Regions from separate parts of the Endozoicomonas sp. ALB115 genome, predicted to be linked through region 2. Evidence: predicted binding sites of a transcription regulator. Region 2 holds the regulator's gene; the other holds the start of a gene.
The links. Region 2 encodes FNR, which switches genes on or off when oxygen is low (the NO sensors DNR and NnrR bind a similar motif). Its sites were predicted from a motif close to TTGATNTANATCAA; they were not measured.
Positions count from the first base shown of each region.

Region 1: a site for FNR is predicted at 8,297-8,310, ahead of frdA (fumarate reductase (quinol) flavoprotein subunit). Genes of this name have one in related genera too.

Region 1 is NZ_JBLYZG010000014.1:28,928-38,743, reverse strand. Features, by position in the region: gene ACO6VE_RS08900 (DUF1631 family protein) at 169-2,082, shown strand; gene ACO6VE_RS08895 (Hpt domain-containing protein) at 2,248-2,571, shown strand; gene ACO6VE_RS08890 (hypothetical protein) at 2,566-3,225, opposite strand; gene ACO6VE_RS08885 (SDR family oxidoreductase) at 3,249-3,944, opposite strand; gene ACO6VE_RS08880 (hypothetical protein) at 4,075-4,494, shown strand; gene ACO6VE_RS08875 (hypothetical protein) at 4,491-4,811, shown strand; gene frdD (fumarate reductase subunit FrdD) at 4,861-5,214, opposite strand; gene ACO6VE_RS08865 (fumarate reductase subunit C) at 5,234-5,623, opposite strand; gene ACO6VE_RS08860 (succinate dehydrogenase/fumarate reductase iron-sulfur subunit) at 5,623-6,372, opposite strand; gene frdA (fumarate reductase (quinol) flavoprotein subunit) at 6,382-8,181, opposite strand; gene ACO6VE_RS08850 (amino acid permease) at 8,459-9,655, opposite strand.
Region 2 is NZ_JBLYZG010000017.1:20,032-29,847, forward strand. Features, by position in the region: gene ACO6VE_RS10245 (ankyrin repeat domain-containing protein) at 1-736, shown strand, start outside; gene ACO6VE_RS10250 (TraR/DksA family transcriptional regulator) at 1,111-1,440, shown strand; gene ACO6VE_RS10255 (hypothetical protein) at 1,486-2,025, opposite strand; gene ACO6VE_RS10260 (adenine phosphoribosyltransferase) at 2,161-2,718, opposite strand; gene fnr (fumarate/nitrate reduction transcriptional regulator Fnr) at 2,798-3,550, opposite strand; gene hemN (oxygen-independent coproporphyrinogen III oxidase) at 4,064-5,458, opposite strand; gene ACO6VE_RS10275 (hypothetical protein) at 5,889-6,341, shown strand; gene ACO6VE_RS10280 (sulfite exporter TauE/SafE family protein) at 6,392-7,102, opposite strand; gene ccoS (cbb3-type cytochrome oxidase assembly protein CcoS) at 7,089-7,265, opposite strand; gene ACO6VE_RS10290 (heavy metal translocating P-type ATPase) at 7,268-9,816, opposite strand, start outside.

The DNA of each region.
Region 1 (9,816 bases), on a different contig from region 2:
ACCCGATGTCATTTTTTTGGCCGAAGGTAGTTAAAACGCCCCATTAATAGCTACTTAATATAATCAAAAGTTCTCAATATAATTATATTTAGTAAAGTGATATGGGTGGTCTCTGCGGGTATTCCATACCCTGCAGATGACATTGTGCAGTACAGGGATGTGGCCAGCATGTCAATTCAGCCTTCCAGCATTTTTCCGCTCAGCCCAGGTGGTGATAACAAGCCACTGCAAAGTGTTTTTTTTTCTGAATTAAATCAGTTGGTCCAAGAAATTATTTACCCCGAGTCCGACACGCTGTTTCCTGTTCTACTTACCAAATTAAATACTAATCTGGAGGATATCAAAAACGATCAGGATATGATGCGCTGGATCGATATCAAAAACCGTTTGACAAAGTCTGAATCTTTCATCAAGAAAAGCTTCCTCGATCATTTGACCAGTGCAGACAGTGAACAGCCCGCACCACAAGAAGGTGTCTTAACCCTTGAATTACTCGACAATTCTGAACTTGATCACCAACTCCTCTGGCTTTCTGCAACCAACAATTTTGAGAGCAGTAACAACTCTGAACGTATTTGCCGAATCAAAAGCAGTCTTGAGAGCACCTATCCCCGGCATGACGGTACTTATCCTGCCACCCCGGAGCGCATCTGCGAAAGTTTTGCCTTGGCTCTGGAAAGTCTCCATCCAGACCGTGATATTGAACAACAATTATTTTGCTGGTTTGCCAGTCATCTTAATAATGCGGCTGATGAGCTCTGGCTTAAAGTCGACCAGTTAATAATCCATAAAGGGCTGGGACCCAAACATTCATCTCCGGTTGAGCGATTGCAAGCAAACCCAGCCTCCGACCCAACCCATCATCCACTATCTTCATCCCGCCCCACAGATCAAACACAACCAGCGCCTCAGCAGAGTTACTATTCAGATATGGGAAACCCTCAGTTTCTGGATAGTTTTGCTGAGAAGCTAGTATCCCGGCTGGAAGACATGCTGGCAGAAGATGAACTCATCCCTGAGGCCAAAGCTAACCGGGTCAAGGCTATTGATCTGGCCAGTGTCCTCAGCTCACTGCAACTGGATGTTCTTGAGCAGCACGTGTCAATAAGAAACCTGCACACCTCGGTCATAGATGCCCTGGAAATACAAGGCGTTAATTCAAAACTCTCACGCCATCATGAAGACCTTATCAATATGGTCGGCTGGTTGTTTGAGTTCATTCTGGATGATCACAACCTGCCTGATGACGTAAAAAAAACCATAGCCCTATTGCAAATCCCGATTTTAAAACAGGCGATTCTGAACGATGCTTTTTTAACCGATAAAAAGCACCCGGCCCGTCTCTTATTAAATGACTTAACGTCTGCAGGCATGCTGTATTGCCGGGATTCTCAACTGAGCAAGCATGTGCTGCTACTGATTGAGCATACTATACGCACCATCATCTCTGACCACAGTGAAAACCCGGACGTATTTCAGGATTGTCTTGATGGATTTCAAACCAATCTGGATGTCATTCTGGAACCAGAGCCTGAGAGTTCAAAAAGTCATCCTGCTGCACTCAACGAACCACCAGAAGAGGTTCAGGCAACAGACTCCGACGTTGACCATGCCATTGACTTTAAGACAGAAAGTCTCACGGAAGAAGACTCAGAGGAGATAATTCTTTCCTGCGAACAGTCCGGGCTCAGTCTGAAAGAGCTCCAGTCTGAATCCGCCCCAGAGGCAACCGAACCCTCTCAGGAGCTTGAGCTGCTTCCGGATGAACAGACCGAAGTGGCTGATGCTCAGGAGCATTTACCCGCATTTACCCCGGTCATTATTGATGGACTTTACCCGGGCCAGTGGGTTGAGTTTATTGGCGAAGGTGACTCACACCGCCTCAGCTGCAAACTTGCCCGGCTCAGTAAAGACCGTCATCGATATATTTTTGTCAACAGCTCGGGGATGCGTGTTGCGGAGCGCTCTGGAAGTGAACTCAAAAAGGAAATTAAAGACGGTTCTGTCCGTATTATGGAAGAGAATCCCGTGTTCGACCGGGCTATCCAAGCTGTTCTTGAGCGATTCAAAAGACATTTGTAACTCTGCAACGGATGACTATAGCAAGCAGTGAAAAAGGTGAGAACTTTTCAGGCCTGCTTATCGCAACACCGGTAAAAACATACGTTATGGAACAGGCTGCTGACTAAAGCACTGCCGTTTAATGGCGAAAAACTAATTTATCTTTAATTTGTACAGGAAGTTTTTATGATCAATCTGGAAAATTTACATCAAATCACCGACGGTGATGAAGTCCTGCTGGAAGAGTTGTTATCAACGTTTTTTCAGAGCACCCGGGAAGACATCCTGAATTTGAAAGCAGCGGTCAACAATCAGCAAACGCCCCTTATTGTCAACTTTGCCCACCGGATTAAAGGTGGTGCTGCAATCGTCGGGGCGGAGCAACTGGCAATACTTGCCGGAGACCTTGAGCAGTCAGGGCAACAAGTGGAACCGGAACGTTATGACCCTCTTTTTCTTGAACTGCAGGATACGTTTAACAGCATCGAAGCCCTGTATCCCAAACTATAAAGGCCGCTGACTGGTCAAGCTGAACAGCCGAAAGCCAACCACAACGGCAAACGCCATAAAGGGCGCTTCCAGAACACCACCCATAACCTGTAACCACAGTACATTCTCAGGGCTCATCAATAGATAGCTAATAAGGAATTGTGAGAACAGCAGAGTGAACAGCAATACAGTAAAAGGCAGTAATAACAGGGACCACTGCTGCTTCGTCTGATTAAAGCTTGCCTGAATAGCCTCCACTGGAGGCTCACCCTTAAGGGCAACCCGAAACTCCACAAACATCAATTTGTACAGCAGATAAAATCCCGGTATCAGGTAGAGGCTAAACCCAAGCATGACTAATACAAACACGATCAGGTAACTGGTCGCCAACGGAAAATAGATACCCGCCGACTTTATTAAACTGTCATAAAGGCTTAGCTTCTCGCCCTGATCACGACTCTCAATAAAGAAAATCGCTGCCCCCGTTGCCAGCGGTTCTATCAACACTGATGCAAACAGATCTGCAAACCCACCACTTATCTCGCTATTGCCAGCAAAAGACTGTTGGAGGTAAAAGCCTGCAATTTCAGAGGGGATAGCAGACAATAGAAACAAAACCGTCAGGCTCAAGCCATAACGGGCAAAAAAGTGTAGCGATTGAACAATAGATTGCATGCAAATTTCACCGGTTAATCAACTTACCAGGGAATCACTGATCCATCATAATTGATGAACTGGCCACTGTTTTTCAAAGAAAGTTGATCAATAACCTTGCGCACGCCCCTGATGGATGTTTCCGTATCAATCGGAGCATTTACGCCCCCCATATCCGTCTGAACCCAGCCCGGATGCAATACACCAACACTGATACCCTTCCCGGCAAGGTCAATAGCCAGACTTTTAGCCACCGCATTCAATGCGGCTTTGGCAGAGCGATAGATATAACTCCCGCCTTTCTGATTGTCCCCCATACTGCCCATTTTGCTGGACATCATGATGATTTTTTTCTCATGACTCTGGGCTACTTTTTCCACCAGTGCCTGCGTAACCATCATCGGGGCCACCGAATTAACTCGCAAAACCTCCATCCATGAATCAACAGTCACCTCATCATAAGACAGACCGAAAGGGCCATAAATTCCGGCATTATTGATCAGGATATCAATGGGCTCTTCAATCACATACTGCAGGTTATGGATCATTCCGGGCTGGGTAATATCCAGGGGAACCAGCTCAAACTGATAACCAGCACTGCGTTTCAGCTCCAGCAGTTTCTGCGACTGTTCCGGAGAGCGGCAACAACCATAAACCTTGGCACCCTGCGCAAGATATTGACGACACAGTTCCAGACCCAGCCCCCGGCTAACGCCGGTCACCACCACTATTTTCTGCATGCAGACTCTCCCGGATAAACTGGCAGCTTCCGGTAGAAATAAAGCTGAAGCCGCCGATAAATTATCTTACTCGTAAACAAGGCAAAAAACTTACAAAACATTCTATGATGGCAAACCGGGGATGGAAAAGATGCCTCCAAAAATAACTGGCGACAACCAGACGTCTTATATACCTGCACAAGAGGCTCCCTCCCCTGCTAATAACAAAGCCAGTCATAGAGGACGGGAGGTCAGTGAAACCAGGGCAACTCCCCAATCGGACAGAACCGCTAATGCAACCAGCAATCTGGCCGTTGGCCAACGTCAGGTTGAGTCTTTATCACCTGATCATCTGGAAATGATCAAAGCACTGACAGAACAAGGCCAATGGGGCGGTGTTCTGCCCGCAATTCTTGCTTGTAAAACAACGGACCAACTGGAAAAAGTTCTGGCCGCAATAAAAACAGTCAGTCCTCTGCCCAAAGAGATTCATCAGCAAATATGCAATCACTTTGCGAGACTCTATGCAAAGGGAACCACTACTTACCTAACCGCAGGACTCACATCATGACACTCGAAAACCTGGGCAGTCTCGATCTTATTCTCCAAAAGTCCGATGAACATGACAGCCCGCTGGGTTCCATGATCAGAATGGCGGTGGACAGCTTTATCCAGACACACTCGCTAACCGCGGCGAATCGTAATCAAATGGTCAATAGCATCACCCAGAAAATTCACGAGCAGATCAATCAAGTGATGTTCGAGCAGGAAGAGTTACTGACAAGAGACCCGACATTAGCGGAAAAAATCGCTCAGGCACGCAATCAACGGCGCATCGAGCAAAATTATCTTCAGGAAAAAAGCCAACGCTCTGAACAAGCTTCCTAGTTTTTTATGCCAAAAAAAGGGGCTTACTCAGCCCCCTCATAAAACCTGATCAGACCAGCAATAAAGCAATGGTTGCCAGGCTGAGAATCAACGTACCACCATAACAGGCCATTTTTACCCCAACCCCCGGGTGGAAACCCAGATCGTGAGCACCGTGGTAAATACGGTGAATACAGGCCCAGTAAGAAGGCACCAAAGCCACCATCAGTGCCAGCTTGCCAATCCAGCTCTCCAGAAAGAACGCAGACATTCGCTCATAAGAGAGCGCTTCTGCCGGAATAATTTCCAGAGGCACGCCCAGACCAACCACAAAAATAATGGCCGGAAAGAAAAAGGCGATAGTGGTACCACCAGCCCCAAACAGACTCCACAACAGAGGTTCGATATGGCGTTTATTACTCATGTTCCCACTCCTATCCCCGTCAAAGTCCCATGGTGGCCGCAGCCAGAATGATGGCAGAAACCACTGCCAGGCCAACGTACATCAATTTGTTAACCACACTGTCTTTTACCATTTTACGAATCTGCTGTGGCAGAACGCGGGGCGTCATATCGAAATAGGTGACGGCATGGTAAATAGTCAGACCCAGGGTAACCACGGTAAACAGAATCATTAACGGGTTGGCCTGGAAGGCAAGCCAGCTATTCCAGGCGGCTTCACCCTTGACCAGCTGCATCAGACCGACAAACAGGTTGATGGCATAGAGGCCATCAAATACACAGGAGGATTCCCGGATCATGTACTGGCGGTAGAAGGGATGATCCATATACCAGGTGCGCTTCATGGGACGCACATAGGGGCGACGACTCATCACTTGTCTCCTTTACGTGGCATCAGGAAAGAGAGCGCCCAATCCTGAGAACCCTGCAGTTTGTTCTGGTTGATGGCAGCGGCCGGGTCAACATTCTTTGGACAAACCTCAGAACAGTAACCCACAAAGGTACAGGACCAGACACCATTCTTGCCCTGAATCACTTCGGTACGCTGTTCATAGCCATCATCACGGCTGTCCAGGTTATAGCGGTGGCCCAGGGCGATCACCGCAGGACCGGTAAACAGTGGGTTCAAGCCCATCTGTGGACACGCGGAGTAGCAGAGCATGCAGTTAATGCACATGGAGAACTGCTTATAAAGGCCCAGCTGCTGAGGCGTCTGTTTATTCACTCCTTCCTCAACCGGCTTCTCCATCGCATTGATGATGTACGGTTTCACTGACTCCAGTTTCTTGATGAAGTCTTCTGAGTCAATCACCAGATCCTTTTCAATCGGGAAGTTAGCCAGTGGCTCAACCCGAATGGGGTTCGGATAGTAATCCCGCAGAAAGGTTTCGCAGCCGAGCTTTGGTGTACCGTTGATCACCATGCCACAGCTGCCACACACCGCCATACGGCAGGACCAGCGGTAAGCCAGGCTGGAATCCAGTTCATCCTTGATATGCTCAAGGGCATCCAGCATGGACCAGGCTTCCACATAAGGAATAGTGAAAGTGCCAAATGTCGGCTTGTCATCGGTTTCCGGGTTATAACGCAGAATCTCGATGGTTATGGTTTTATCACTCATGGGGCCTCCTTACTTCCCTTCACCGTTTTTCTCAGCCGCCGCGCCATAGACGCGCTCTTCTGGCTGGAAGCGGGTTACATTCACGTCTTCATATTCCAGACGAGGCTTGGCATCACCGTTATAGAAGGTGACGGAGTGTTTCAGGAAGTTGACATCATCACGGGCTTCGAAGCCATCAATACGCTGGTGCGCACCACGGGACTCCTTACGTTCAACACCACCAATGGCCATACACTCAGCAACCATCAGGGAGCTTTGCAGTTCAAAGGCCTGCAGCAGTTCGGTATTGAAGACCTTACTCTTGTCTTCCACCTTGACGTTTTTGAAGCGCTCACGCAGTTCGGAGATCTTGTCCAGACCGGCCTGCATCTCTTCACCCACCCGATAAATACCAAAGCTGTCTTCCATGGTTTTCACCATTTCGTGACGCAGGTGCGATGCTTTCTCAGTACCATTGGCATTACGCAGGCTTTCGATGGCTGCCAGGTGCGCTTTCGCCTGATCCAGCAACTTGCGTTCATCAGACATGACGTTCTGGCTGGCAAAATCCGCCGCACTTTCACCGGCAACCTTACCGAAGACCACGGTCTCTGCCAGAGAGTTGGAACCGAGACGGTTAGCACCGTGCATACCGACGCTGGCACATTCACCGGCAGCGAACAGACCGGCCAGATCGGTGGCACAGTTGATGTCCGCTCTGACACCACCCATGGTGTAATGAACCGCAGGACGAACCGGAATTGGCTGATGAACCGGATCCACTCCCAGGTAGTTTTTCGCCAGGGAACAGATCAGTGGCAGACGCTCAATCAGCTTCTGTTCGCCAAGGTGGCGCAGGTCGAGGTGTACCGCATCACCCAGTGGCGTTTCAATGGTGCAGCCCTTGCGCTGCTCCTGCCAGAAGGCCTGGGACAGCTTGTCACGCGGGCCCAGTTCCATGTATTTGTTCTTTGGTTGACCAACCGGAGTCTCTGGCCCCAGGCCATAATCCTGCAGGTAACGGTAACCATCCTTGTTCAACAGGATACCGCCTTCACCACGACAACCTTCTGTCATCAATACACCGGAGCCTGGCAGGCCGGTTGGGTGGTACTGAACAAACTCCATATCACGCAGCGGTGCGCCAGCACGCAGGGCCATGGCATGACCGTCACCGGTCACAATGGCACCATTGGTATTGAAACGGAAAATACGACCAGAGCCGCCTGTTGCCAGCACCACTGACTTCGCCAGGAATACTTTTGGTTCGCCGGTTTTCACTTCGATAGCAACAACGCCCTGGGCACGGCCATCTTCCATGATCAGGTCAGTGGCAAAATACTCATCGTATCGTTCAATGGATGGGTACTTGGTGGACGTCTGGAACAATGTGTGCAACATGTGGAAGCCAGATTTGTCGGCAGCAAACCAGGTGCGCTCAATCTTCATACCACCAAAAGCACGAACGTTTACGTCACCGTCGTCCTTTCGGTTCCAGGGGCAGCCCCAGTGCTCCAGGCGGATCATCTCTTCAGTGGCGTGGGACACAAAGTAATCCACTACATCCTGATCGCAGAGCCAGTCACCACCGGCCACCGTGTCAACAAAGTGGTTTTCCAGAGAGTCATGATCCTGAATGACACCGGCTGAACCGCCTTCTGCAGCCACCGTATGACTCCGCATAGGGTAGACTTTGGAAATCAATGCCACTTTAAGCTCAGGATTTTTTTCGGCAACGGCAATCGCAGCCCGAAGACCGGCACCTCCGGCACCGACAATGGCTACATCAGCCTTTATGACCTGCATACGCAAACCTCTACCGCCGTTCACCACCATCTCCGGGAAGGTCCCAAACAGAGACAGCCAGCGAACTGGCCAAAATGAATAATAAGAGAAGGGTTAAAAATCTAGAACTGAAGTTTATATAAACCTGAAATTAAAGCCATTGATATAAAACAAAAATAAATCAACATTTCGGAAAACCCGTAATTTCAAGACGACCCAACAGGATCAACCACTATAAACAACCGCTTAAATTACAAGGCACGCAGATTTATTGTTTAATTAACAAAGGTTCACTTTTAATTATTAACTTACACAAAAAAACCTATAGCCTCGAAATAAATTGAGACACAATGATGATACAGCCAAATACAAAACAGGTTGACATCAAAACCGTTCCCCCGGGTGCCCGAAACGGGTTTTCATAGGCCGGTTGCTTTCTTAGTACATAGACCATTGCCGTAGGCAGAAGGATAGCCAGAATGGCCAGAGCAACCGCCGCATAACCCAGGGCGGCGACAAAACCATCCGGAAACATAATGGCAATAATAACCGGTGGGATAAAGGTCACCAGGGCGGTCTGCAGCCGATGAATGCGGGTATCCGCCCTTTGCAATAAGTTGGCAAGATAATCAAACAGCCCAAGGGCAACGCCCAACACGGATGTCAATAACGCCAGATCAGAAAACAGGTACAGAATAGTGTGTACATTTTTATCACTGCTTAATGCTGAAATTAAATGAGCCGTTGCCCCGGTTGACTGACTGATTTGCAGCAATAAGCCCTCGGGCAATACCCCCATCACCGCCACCAGCCACAAGATATAAACCACCAGCGGGATCAGGGTCGCTAACAAAAAAATAAGGGGAATATGCTGCAGCTGCTTCTTTTGATAAATGATAATGCTGGGAATGCCACCATGATAACCGAACGAAGTAAATATCACCGGCAGTGCCGCCAGAACCGATAGATACTCTACCCTCGCCGTATGTATCATGCTCTCATAACGCACCGAAGGTGCCAGTGACATCAGGGCAAGAATAAAAGTAACGATCATCAGGGTGAAAAAGATACGGTTAACAAGATCCACTGCCCGGGTGCTGTAATAAACAAAGGCTCCGGCAATCAGGGCAAAGAATATCACGCACAGTTGAGCGGAAGCTCCGGGAACCACTGCTTGAGCGTACTGCGCCAGTAACGATCCGCCCCCGGCAAAGTAGGCGGACATCAATGCGTAAAAAAGCCCGAGAGGGGCAATGGCAGAGAGCACCTTCCCCATCCGCCCTAATGTTCTGCTGGCCATGGTATACAAATTACAGCCAGGCTTGATGGCAACATTGGCCTCAAAGGCATAAAGGGCAGAGATAACCGCGAAGAATGCCGTCACTGCAAAAATAATCATAACCGGCATCAACCCGGTACTGGCTGATACCAGCGGCAAAGCAAGCATGCCCGCACCGATGGCCGTTCCTGACAAAATTAACGCACTGCCAATTACGGTGGAACGACTGGATTCAGACATAAGCAAGTACCTTTACTGAATATAAATTTCAGTGATAAAGATAGGGGAATTTAATGGAGATACCTGCCTGATTATGTCCTGCCGGACAAGGTAAGCCTCAAACGGAGGTATATACTGCTTATCTCAGCGGCTTCTTCCAACAACAGCTGCCAGGGTACTCT
Region 2 (9,816 bases):
TGATAACAACGCCAACGTTGAGGCGTTTGTCAATTGTGGCTGGAATGCCCTGCACCTTGCTGCTTATCATGGGCACCTTGAAAGCGTGCAAACCCTGATCCGAAGGGGGGCCAATATCCAGGCCTTTACCAACGGCAATAGCGTTATGACAGCACTGCACATAGCCACCAGATGCAACCATCTTGGGTGCGTCAGGGTCATTGTTGAGGCTAACGTGGATTTTTCGGCAAGGGACTCGGCTGGCAACACGGTGTTACACGACGCCGTCACCTACGGCAGTTATGTGTGCCTGCGCATGTTTATTCGCTCCGATGCCGACCTTGACATGACCAACGCAGAGGGTAAGACCGCACTGCATCTGGCTGTGCTTAAACACCGTTGCAATAGCCTGAAAGCCCTGATCCAGGTAGGTGCTCAGCTTGATGTTAAAGATAATTCCGGCCGTACTGCCATGCACTATGCCGTTGATATGTCCTTTATTCATTTCTCATTTGATGCTTCCCTCAGCCTGCTGATTCGGGCGAAGGCGGATCTGAATATTCCCGATCAAGACGGCAATACCGTTCTGCATATGGCGGCATTCAATGGCAACCTGAAAGTTGTCAGGATGCTGTTGAATGCCGGCGCAGATCATCGGGTGAGAAACAGACATGGCAGGACTCCCCTGGTACTTGCCAGACAGCTCAATCACACATCCTGCATCGACAGGCTGAAACGACTGCCTTATGTGATGTAATGCCTGGTTATCGACCACTCAGCCTGTTAATGGTTACGAGATCAAGAGGAGGGACTTTGTCAGCCTCCTGGACTCCGCTTCAGGCTGAACGGAGATTGTTCACATCAAACTCATTGAATTGATGTACCAGGTGGGAAAATGTTTTTCCGGATTGAAACTGAATATTACGTTTACGGTATCAATGATCTACTATTTGAATTCATGATTTTGGAAAGAATCAGTACGCCGCAGGTTGGTAATTACCTTATCCGTTTTTGTGAGTGGGGATAAGGTTCTTCGGCGTTGTTTTATGGTAAAGAGTGACCTTTTGACACAACCATTCTTTATAGAATAAACAGCAGGATTCTACAGTATTTTTGTGCAGGGGTAGCAAAATGACAGATCATGATAAGTGGCAGAAATGGTTGATGGCTCGCAGGGATGAGCTGAATACGCGTCTGGGTAAAATTAAAAAGGATGCTTCCCGAAAAAACAGTGCAGACTGGTCTGAGCAGGCGCAGGAACGGGAGAATGATGAGGTTATTGATGCACTGGGTAACGAGGCGGTGATTGAACTGGGTAAAATTAACCGCGCCCTTGATCGTATAAATGAGGGCGATTACGGTTTCTGCCTGTCCTGCGGTAAGGAAATTCCGGTTCAGCGCCTTGAGGTTATGCCTTATGCTGACCTTTGTGTTCAATGTGCTGAGGCCAAGGGGTTGTAGGGGAGCATCATCAAGGCGATAAGGGAGCAGGCAGGCTGAATCCTGTTATGCCGGTTTGGCTGCAGCCTGGTTAAAGTACGTTGACTCCTCTGTGGAGCAGCCTGATTCAATAATCATCTTTTGATAGCTTTCGCAGAAGCTCTGGAGTGTTCCGGGGTTTCTGCTGTGGAAGTGCTTTTGCCATAATCTGGCCATGGCAGTGATGTCTTCTTTATCAATATCTTCGATCTGAATACCGCAGCGGTGATAGATAAGCCAGGCAATGGCGGTGGCGTAAACCAGGTTGGTCGCCAGTTCATGATGGGGGTGGGAAAGAAACTCCCGCTGGCTGGCCAGTCCCCGAACTTTGCTGGATAAGTCAGCGTTTGGTGCCAGAAACAGGTCCCAGATATTGCGGTGCATGCGAGGAGAAATCTGATAGATACCGAGTGCCTGGTGATTGGCCTGTTTCAGATGAAAACCAAGCCCGGACTCTCTGGCTGCGGTACCAAGCAGCAGGTTCTCAGCAGTAGGGCTCCACATACCCAGATGCTTGAGTGCGGGGCGAACAACATAGTGCCTTAGTTCCTTGGCGCATATTCCCATTTGCAAAGTCCTTTTCCCGGGTAGATCCCGGTCTGTGCGTCCTGTAACTGCGGGAGGGGCTCTCAGATCCAGACATTAACCCTGGATCTAAGAGACATATCGTATCATCCCTGAAATTCTGAACTGAGGGTGGTTTTACTCACCGGCAAAATTGCACAGGGCATAGGTTGGAATGCCCGCCGCATTGAGTCTGTCAGCGCCCTTGAGGTCTGGCAGATTGATGATAGCTGCAGCTTCCAGTGTGCTGGCTCCTGCTTGTCGAATCAACTGATCCCCAGCCAGCAGTGTGCCTCCGGTGGCGATAAGGTCATCCACTAACAGAATTTTTTCACCGGCCTTAATGGTGTCTTCATGCATTTCCAGTACGGCTTTGCCATATTCAAGGTCATACTCGACACTGAGGGTTTTGCCTGGCAGTTTGCCTTTCTTGCGAAACAGTGCCAGCGGCTTGTTCATGATATAGGACAGTGTCGAGCCAAGCAGGAAACCGCGGGCATCAAGCGCGCCAATGCGATCAAAAGTCTGGTTCTCATAACGCTGAACCATGACATCCACGGCCTTACGCCAGGCTTCCGGGTTTTCAAACAGTGTGGTGATATCCCGAAACAGGATGCCTTCATGGGGCCAGTCCGCGATGGTTCTGATTTGCGTTCGCAGATATTCCTGAACGGATGAACATTCGTTTGTATGCATGGGAGGGAGCATGCCGCTGTCAGTCAATGGATAAAAAGGAAGAAGCCACCTCAAAGGGTAGCTTCTTTAGAGGATAAAGTCAGGCGTTGGTAGCAATCGGTTCCAGTGTTTTTCCCCCGGCCAGGGCACAGAGTTCAACCGAGTTGCGAATTTCGATTTCCTTGCCCACGGCGGAGATCAGGCCGTTTTTCTGGAATCGGGTAAATACACGACTAACCGTTTCTACCGCCAGACCCAGGTAGTTCCCCATCTCATTTCTCGACATGGACAGACGGAACGACTGGGAAGAAAAACCCCGGCGACGAAAACGGCTGGCCAGGTTAATCAGGAAGGTGGCAATACGTTCATCGGCGTTTTTCTTGGACAGCAGCATCATCATTTGCTGGTCTTCACGGATACGCTTGCTCATCAGGCGCATCAGATGTCGGCGCAATTCCGGGAATTGATCGGAAAGGGTTTCCAGTTGCTCAAAAGGAATCTCGCAGATCATGGTGGTTTCCATCGCCTGGGCCGACACCGGATAGGTATCCGTATCCATACCGCTCAGGCCAAGAATTTCGCTGGGCAGGTAAAATCCGGTGATTTGTTCCTCACCTTCATTGGTCGCTGTGTAGGTTTTGAGAGCCCCTGAGCGAACAGCAAAGACACTGGTAAAGGGGTCACCTTCCAGAAACAGGTGTTCGCCTTTTTTCAAAGGACGCCCACGCTTGATAATGTGATCCAGCTGATCGATATCCTTAATGCTCAGTGCCAGTGGCAGGCACAGTGAGCTGAGGCTGCAGTCTCTGCAGGCCACATGGCTCGGCTGTCGGACGTTGGGCTTTGACGTCATTGAGAGGCCTCAAAGTCGTATTTGGCGAAATTCGACACTGTTTATGGAAAACCAAGTGTATGAAAAGTGTTACCGGAGTGTAAATCAGGTATGTACGCAACCGGGCAGACCCAGGGTAGGGGTTTGGTGCTGCTTCAGCAATGCGTCATAAACTGCGGTGGTTCCGGTGAGCTCTCATCTGCCGTGTCATCTATCAAGCTCAGGGCTGACCCTGATCATGGTATGGTCATGGCTCCTGGTGGTTGTGTGTCTTTATCCCTGAAAATCAATCTGACATTGTCTTATGTCACAGGATTAAATTTTCGTTCGTGGTATTTAACGGACATGGCAGATTTTGCACTTATGTTTCAAGTAAATCAATGTGATAGTGGTGGCAAGTCGTCGTCAGTTTCAGTTTTTTTCTGATAAACCGGTGAGCTGCAGAGAGGTTTCGGTTCTGTGCGGGATGATCAGTCGTTGTCGGTACTGGCGGGAGAGGGGCTCCGGAGCCTGGTGATTGCTCCGGAGTGTTACTCAGATAACCTTTGAGAAGAGCGTCTTCTCTTTCATCTCCGGTTGATGGAGATAGTGGTCGAACTGCATACAGATGTTACGGATCAGCAGTGTTCCCTTTGGCAGTACTTCCAGCAAGCCATCGCTATTGAGACTGATCAGGCCGTCTGCCCTCATCGGCTCCAGCCTTGCCAGCTCATCCCGGAAGTAATCCCTGAATTGAATATCAAACCGCTGTTCAATATCGCTGAAGTTCAGTTTGAAGTGGCAGATCAGCTGGGTAATCACTGCCTGGCGGACTTTGTCATCAGCGGTCATCTTCAGGCCGCGAACCACTGGCAACTGCTGTTCATTGATCATTGCACAGTACCGGGCTTCATCGGTGCTGTTCTGGATATAAGTGTCGCCTACCTGGCTGATGGCAGACACGCCCATGCCGATCAGGTCGCAATGACCATGGGTGGTATAACCCTGGAAATTCCGGTGCAGCGTGCCTTCTTCCCGGGCAATGGCCAGTTCATCGTCTGGCAGGGCAAAGTGATCCATACCGATGTAGATGTAGCCCTGATCCAGCAGTTTTTCCGTGGCCTGATGCAGAATGTCCAGCTTCACTTCCGGCGCAGGCAGATCCTGCTCATTAATTCGGCGCTGTGGTTTGAAGCGGTGGGGCAGGTGGGCGTAGTTAAACAGGGATAGCCTGTCCGGGGCCATATCAGCCACACGATCGATGGTTTCCATAAAACTGTTGGTGGTCTGGAAAGGCAGGCCGTAAATCAGGTCCATGTGTACCGAGCGGAATGCCATGACCCTGGAAGCATCAAGAATGGATTGAATCATGCTTTCAGGTTGAACCCGGTTAACGGCTTGCTGAACTTTGGGGTTCAGGTCCTGAACGCCCATGCTGATTCGGTTGAAGCCAAGGTCCCTCAGGGTGCCCATCATGGGCCAGTCTACTTCCCTGGGATCCAGTTCAATGGAGTAGTCTGCGGTATCGCTTTGGGTCAGTTGGAAGTGCTGACGGATATGGCCCATCAGATCCCTCATCTGATCTCTGCTCAGAAAGGTCGGTGTGCCGCCGCCAAAGTGCAGTTGCTCGACCCGCTGTTCCTGACTGTAGAGTGCTGCCTGCATCTCTATTTCACGAAACAGGTATTCCAGATAACTATTGGCGCGCCCACGGTGTTTGGTGACAATTTTATTACAGGCGCAGTAATAACAGACATGGGAGCAGAACGGGATATGAAAGTAGAGTGACAGGGGATTGATGGCCCTGGCACTGGAGTGGGCATTGTGATGATATTTCTCAATATCAAAGCTGCCATCAAACTGCACCGCCGTGGGATAGGAGGTATAACGCGGGCCTGAGTGGTTGTATCGGTGAATCAGGTCTTTATCCCAAACTGGTGCGGTATTCATTATTGCTCTCGGTAATCTTCATGTCTTATTAGTCAGTGTGTTCGCCTTCTGGTCGGTCTTTTTGTGCCGGAAAGGGTAAGGCAAAAACAGTCGGTATTACGTCATGATGTTTTTGGCTAGTTTAGAAAGATTTTCAAGGTTGTTCTTTGATCGGTGTCAATAGGTATGAACCGAACTGGCATGCCTTAGTGGTTCGTCTTTAGGGCATGTGATGAGGATTGTGTCCAACGTGGCGTGAAGTTGTTGAGGTTGGCTATTGTATCTGCCATCTGGTTATTAATCGAGCAAATAATGCTTTGGCTGGCAGGGTTGTGCTGAAAAGGGTCTGATTGATAGTGATTGGTGGGTTCATTGAATGTGCTATTTTTGCTGCTAGATCATAAAAATTCACAAATATGTCCTGGTCACTGATCAGACAGGAGGAGTAATTATGGGTGCAGACATACATATGTATGCTGAATTCAGAAATAGTGTCGGGCAATGGGAAGAAATCCCGGGTTACGAACCTTTTTCAGATCGCAATCGTCATGTCTTTTCATTTTTTTCCGAGGGTTTTGTCAGAAGCGATTATGACTGGGGCTCCTGGCATGTTACTCCGTATCCCATTATTGAGGAGGCTCGGGGGCTGCCCGGAGATGTCAGTCTTTCCATCAAGGCCAAGTCTGATGAATGGGGAACGGGTGGATCTGGCCACTCCTGGCTGTCTGTTGATGAATTGGTTTCTTACGACTACAACAAGCCTTTAAGAGAAAGGGGCGTTGATGTTCCCGAAGAGTTTGTCAAGCTTACGATCAGGGAATCGTTGGGGGAAAAGTATTTTTTGGAGTTGGCTGAGTTGCAGAAGCAAAAAGCGGAGCGCCTCGTCTTTTGGTTTGATTTCTGATTCAAAACTTTAAGAGCCTCCTAGGAGGCAGAACTTTTTTTTTCCTTTTATCACATATGGTGATGGTGCAGCATGGACATCAACCACCTCTGGTGTGCGCCGGGCATAGACCACAAGCCAAAAAGGATAATCAGCAACCCCGCCAGGTTGCGGGTGATACTGGCTTGGATAATGCCGCTGAGCTGTCTTGAGAACGCACCAAGCAGGAACACTGAGGGTATGGTGCCTATACCAAATGAGGCCATTAACAGCGCACCCTGTACCGGTTTTCCCTGAGTGGCGCTCCAGGCCAGGGTGCTGTAGACCAGGCCGCAGGGTAACCACCCCCAGAGCATGCCAATGGCGAGGGCATTGGGAAAGTTTTTGATGGGCAGCAGTGCTTTGGCCTTGGGCTGGATATGTTGCCAGAGCTTATGTCCGATCTTTTCCAGATGTGTCAGACCACGCCACCAACCGGTCAGATAAAGCCCCATGGCGATCAGCATAATGGCCGCAAAATAGCGCAGTCCCATCTTTACTTCCGGGCTGATACCGCCCAGGTACCAGCCAATGCTGGCCAGAAGGAGACCAGCGATGGCGTAGCTGGTAATTCGTCCGAGATGATAGGTCAGCATCAGCCAGAAGATCTGTGCACGGGACTTGCCTGCCAGGGAGAGGCTGAGGGCGGAAGTAATGCCGCCACACATGCCGATACAGTGGGCGCTGCCCAGTATGCCCAGGGTTAATGCGGAAAGTAAGGTGGGGACTTCATTTATGGTCATGTGAATCAGCTTTTGGTATCTGTTGAGGCTCATCAAAAAGAATGCTGTGGGCTGGCCCTTCAAGGTCGTCAAACTGACCGTCGTCTACTGCCCAGAAAAAGAGTTTGATCGCTACAGCGATCAGGATCAGGGCCAGAGGGATCAGAATAATCAGGCTTTCCATGGTCAGGCAGCTCCTCTGGGTTCAAGGTGGGCGTAAACTTCTTCTGACTCGGTCGGTGCTTTGGGCAGTTTTCCCGGGCGGTTCAGTCGCAGGGCGTTGGCCACCACGATCAGTGAGCTGAGCGCCATGCCGGTAGCGGCCATCCATGGGGCAATCATGCCTGCTGCGGCCAGGGGCAGGGCGGCAAGGTTGTAGCCAAGGGACCATGCCAGGTTTTGCCGGATAATTTTCCGGGTTCTTATGGTCAGGTTAAAGGCATCGGCCAGTCGCTCAAGGTTGCCGGAAATCAATACTGCATCTGCACTGGTGCGCGCCAGGTCTGAGGCGTTGCCCATGGCCATGGAGATATCCGCCCCCGCCAGAACGGGAACATCATTGATGCCATCACCAACCATCAAGACTTTGTGGCCCTGACTCTGCAGCGTCTGGATATAGCGCAGCTTGTCATCCGGGCTGCTTTCAGACTTCCATTGCCGTATACCCAGGGATTCAGCGGTTGCCGCCACCACCGGCTCGGCATCACCACTGAGCAGGGTTACGGTTTTGCCCATCTGTTGCAGCCGTTGGATTGTGTGGGCGGCCTCAGGGCGCAGGCTGTCGGTAATCCTGAACCAGCAGAGCGGTTGCCAGAGTTTCTGGTCAGTACTTTCTGACATCAGCAACCACTGTCCATCCTGTTCTGGCGTTGCCACATTGCCGGATGGACAGACAAAGTCGGGTCGTCCGATGCGGTAAAGGCGGTTGCCAATGGTGCCTTCTATCCCCTGGCCAAGATGGTTTTTCACCTCGCGAGCCTGCTCATGCAATGACTCAACGGTGTAGAAAAAGGCTCTGGCGATAGGGTGTTCAGAGTGTGCTTCCAGGGCTGCTGCCCGCTGAAGCAACGCTTCTTTTGAACTGTTGCCGTTATCAAGAGAAACCACCTGGCTTAACGACAGTTCCCCTTTGGTTAAGGTGCCGGTTTTATCAAAGATCACATGGTCGATGGTTTTCAGGCCTTCCAGAACATGACCACGGGTCACCAGCAGGCCAAGGCGGTGCAGATAGCCGGTAGCCGCAGTCAGGGCGGCAGGGGTGGCCAGGGACAGGGCGCAGGGGCAGGTCACCACCAGAACCGACAGGGTAATCCAGAACGCGTCTTGTGGCGCAATGCCGGACCAGCCCCAGTACACACAAATGGCCACCAGCAACACACAGGCAACAAACCAGCCGGCCACCTTATCGGCAATTTTCGCGATGGCGGGCTTATCCTGCTGTGCCCGTTGCAGCAGCTGGATAATGCCGGCTACCCGGGTCTCTTCGCCTACTTTGCTTACCTTAAGCTCAATGGGATGGTCCACATTGATACTGCTGCACAGCAGTGTGTCACCACGCTGCTTTTCGATGGGCAGGTACTCTCCGGTCAACATGGCTTCATTCACGCTGGTGGAGCCACTGATCAGAATGCCATCTGCGGGAATGGCATCGCCGGGAAGAATTCTAACCTTGTCGTCTGGTTGCAGATCGGCCACCGGGACGCGCTGATAGTGACCGTTGACTTCTTTCAGGCAGCTGGGCGGCAGCAGATTGGTCAGCGCCCGTGCAGCCCTGGCGGTTGCATGGCGGGCACGAAGCTCAAGGTAGCGACCGGTCAGCAGGAAGAAGGTAAACATGGAAACGGAGTCGTAGTAGACTTCGCCAGAGCCCTCAGCGGTGGAATAAATAGAGCCATCAGCGATGGAATAAATAGAGCCATCAGCAAGGAAATAAACGGAGAAGGTTGCCCACAGGCTGGCCAGATAAGCGCCACCAATGGCAATGGATACCGGAACATCCATGCCGAGATGCCGTATTTTGATATCCCGCCAGGCCGCCTTGAAGAAGGGCGCAGCAGAGTACAACACCACAGGCGTGGCAATCACGGCGCTGAAGATCCGGATCAGGTCCCGGTAAATGTCCGGCATATCGTCACTGATGGCACCGGAATAGAGGGCGATGGCATACATCATCACCTGCATGGCACCAATACCGGCAATGGCAAGCCGTCGTATAAAGGTGCGGTTTTCGTTTTTCAGCAGGGCTTCCTGCTGGTCGGCACGCCAGGGGAACGCTTTGTAACCGATTTTGTGAATTTCCAGCAGAATGGTACTTAAGGGGATTTCGCTGTTATCCCAGGTGATCTGTGCCTCATGGGTGCTGAGGTTGACACTGGCCCGGGCAACACCCGTCAATGATTCCAGATGGTTTTCCAATAACCAGATACAGGCGGCGCAGGTGATGCCGTCTATCAACAGACTGGCAGTGAGGTGGTTATCCTGGCTTTGGGAAGCCGGGCCTGCGGGTCTGACAAAATCCTTTTGCACCTCTGCACGGTCATAGATCTGCAGTTCTTCCTGAAGTCGCTGATTCAGGTCAGTGACCTGGTTGGCGCTTTCGGTACGGTGCCGGTAATAATTCTCCAGACCGCCGGCCACGATGGCCTCGGTCACTGCCTTGCAGCCCGGGCAACACATGGGCTGCAGTGTGCCTTCAACGTCTGCAAAAAATACCACCGGCTGGCTGACCGGCAGTG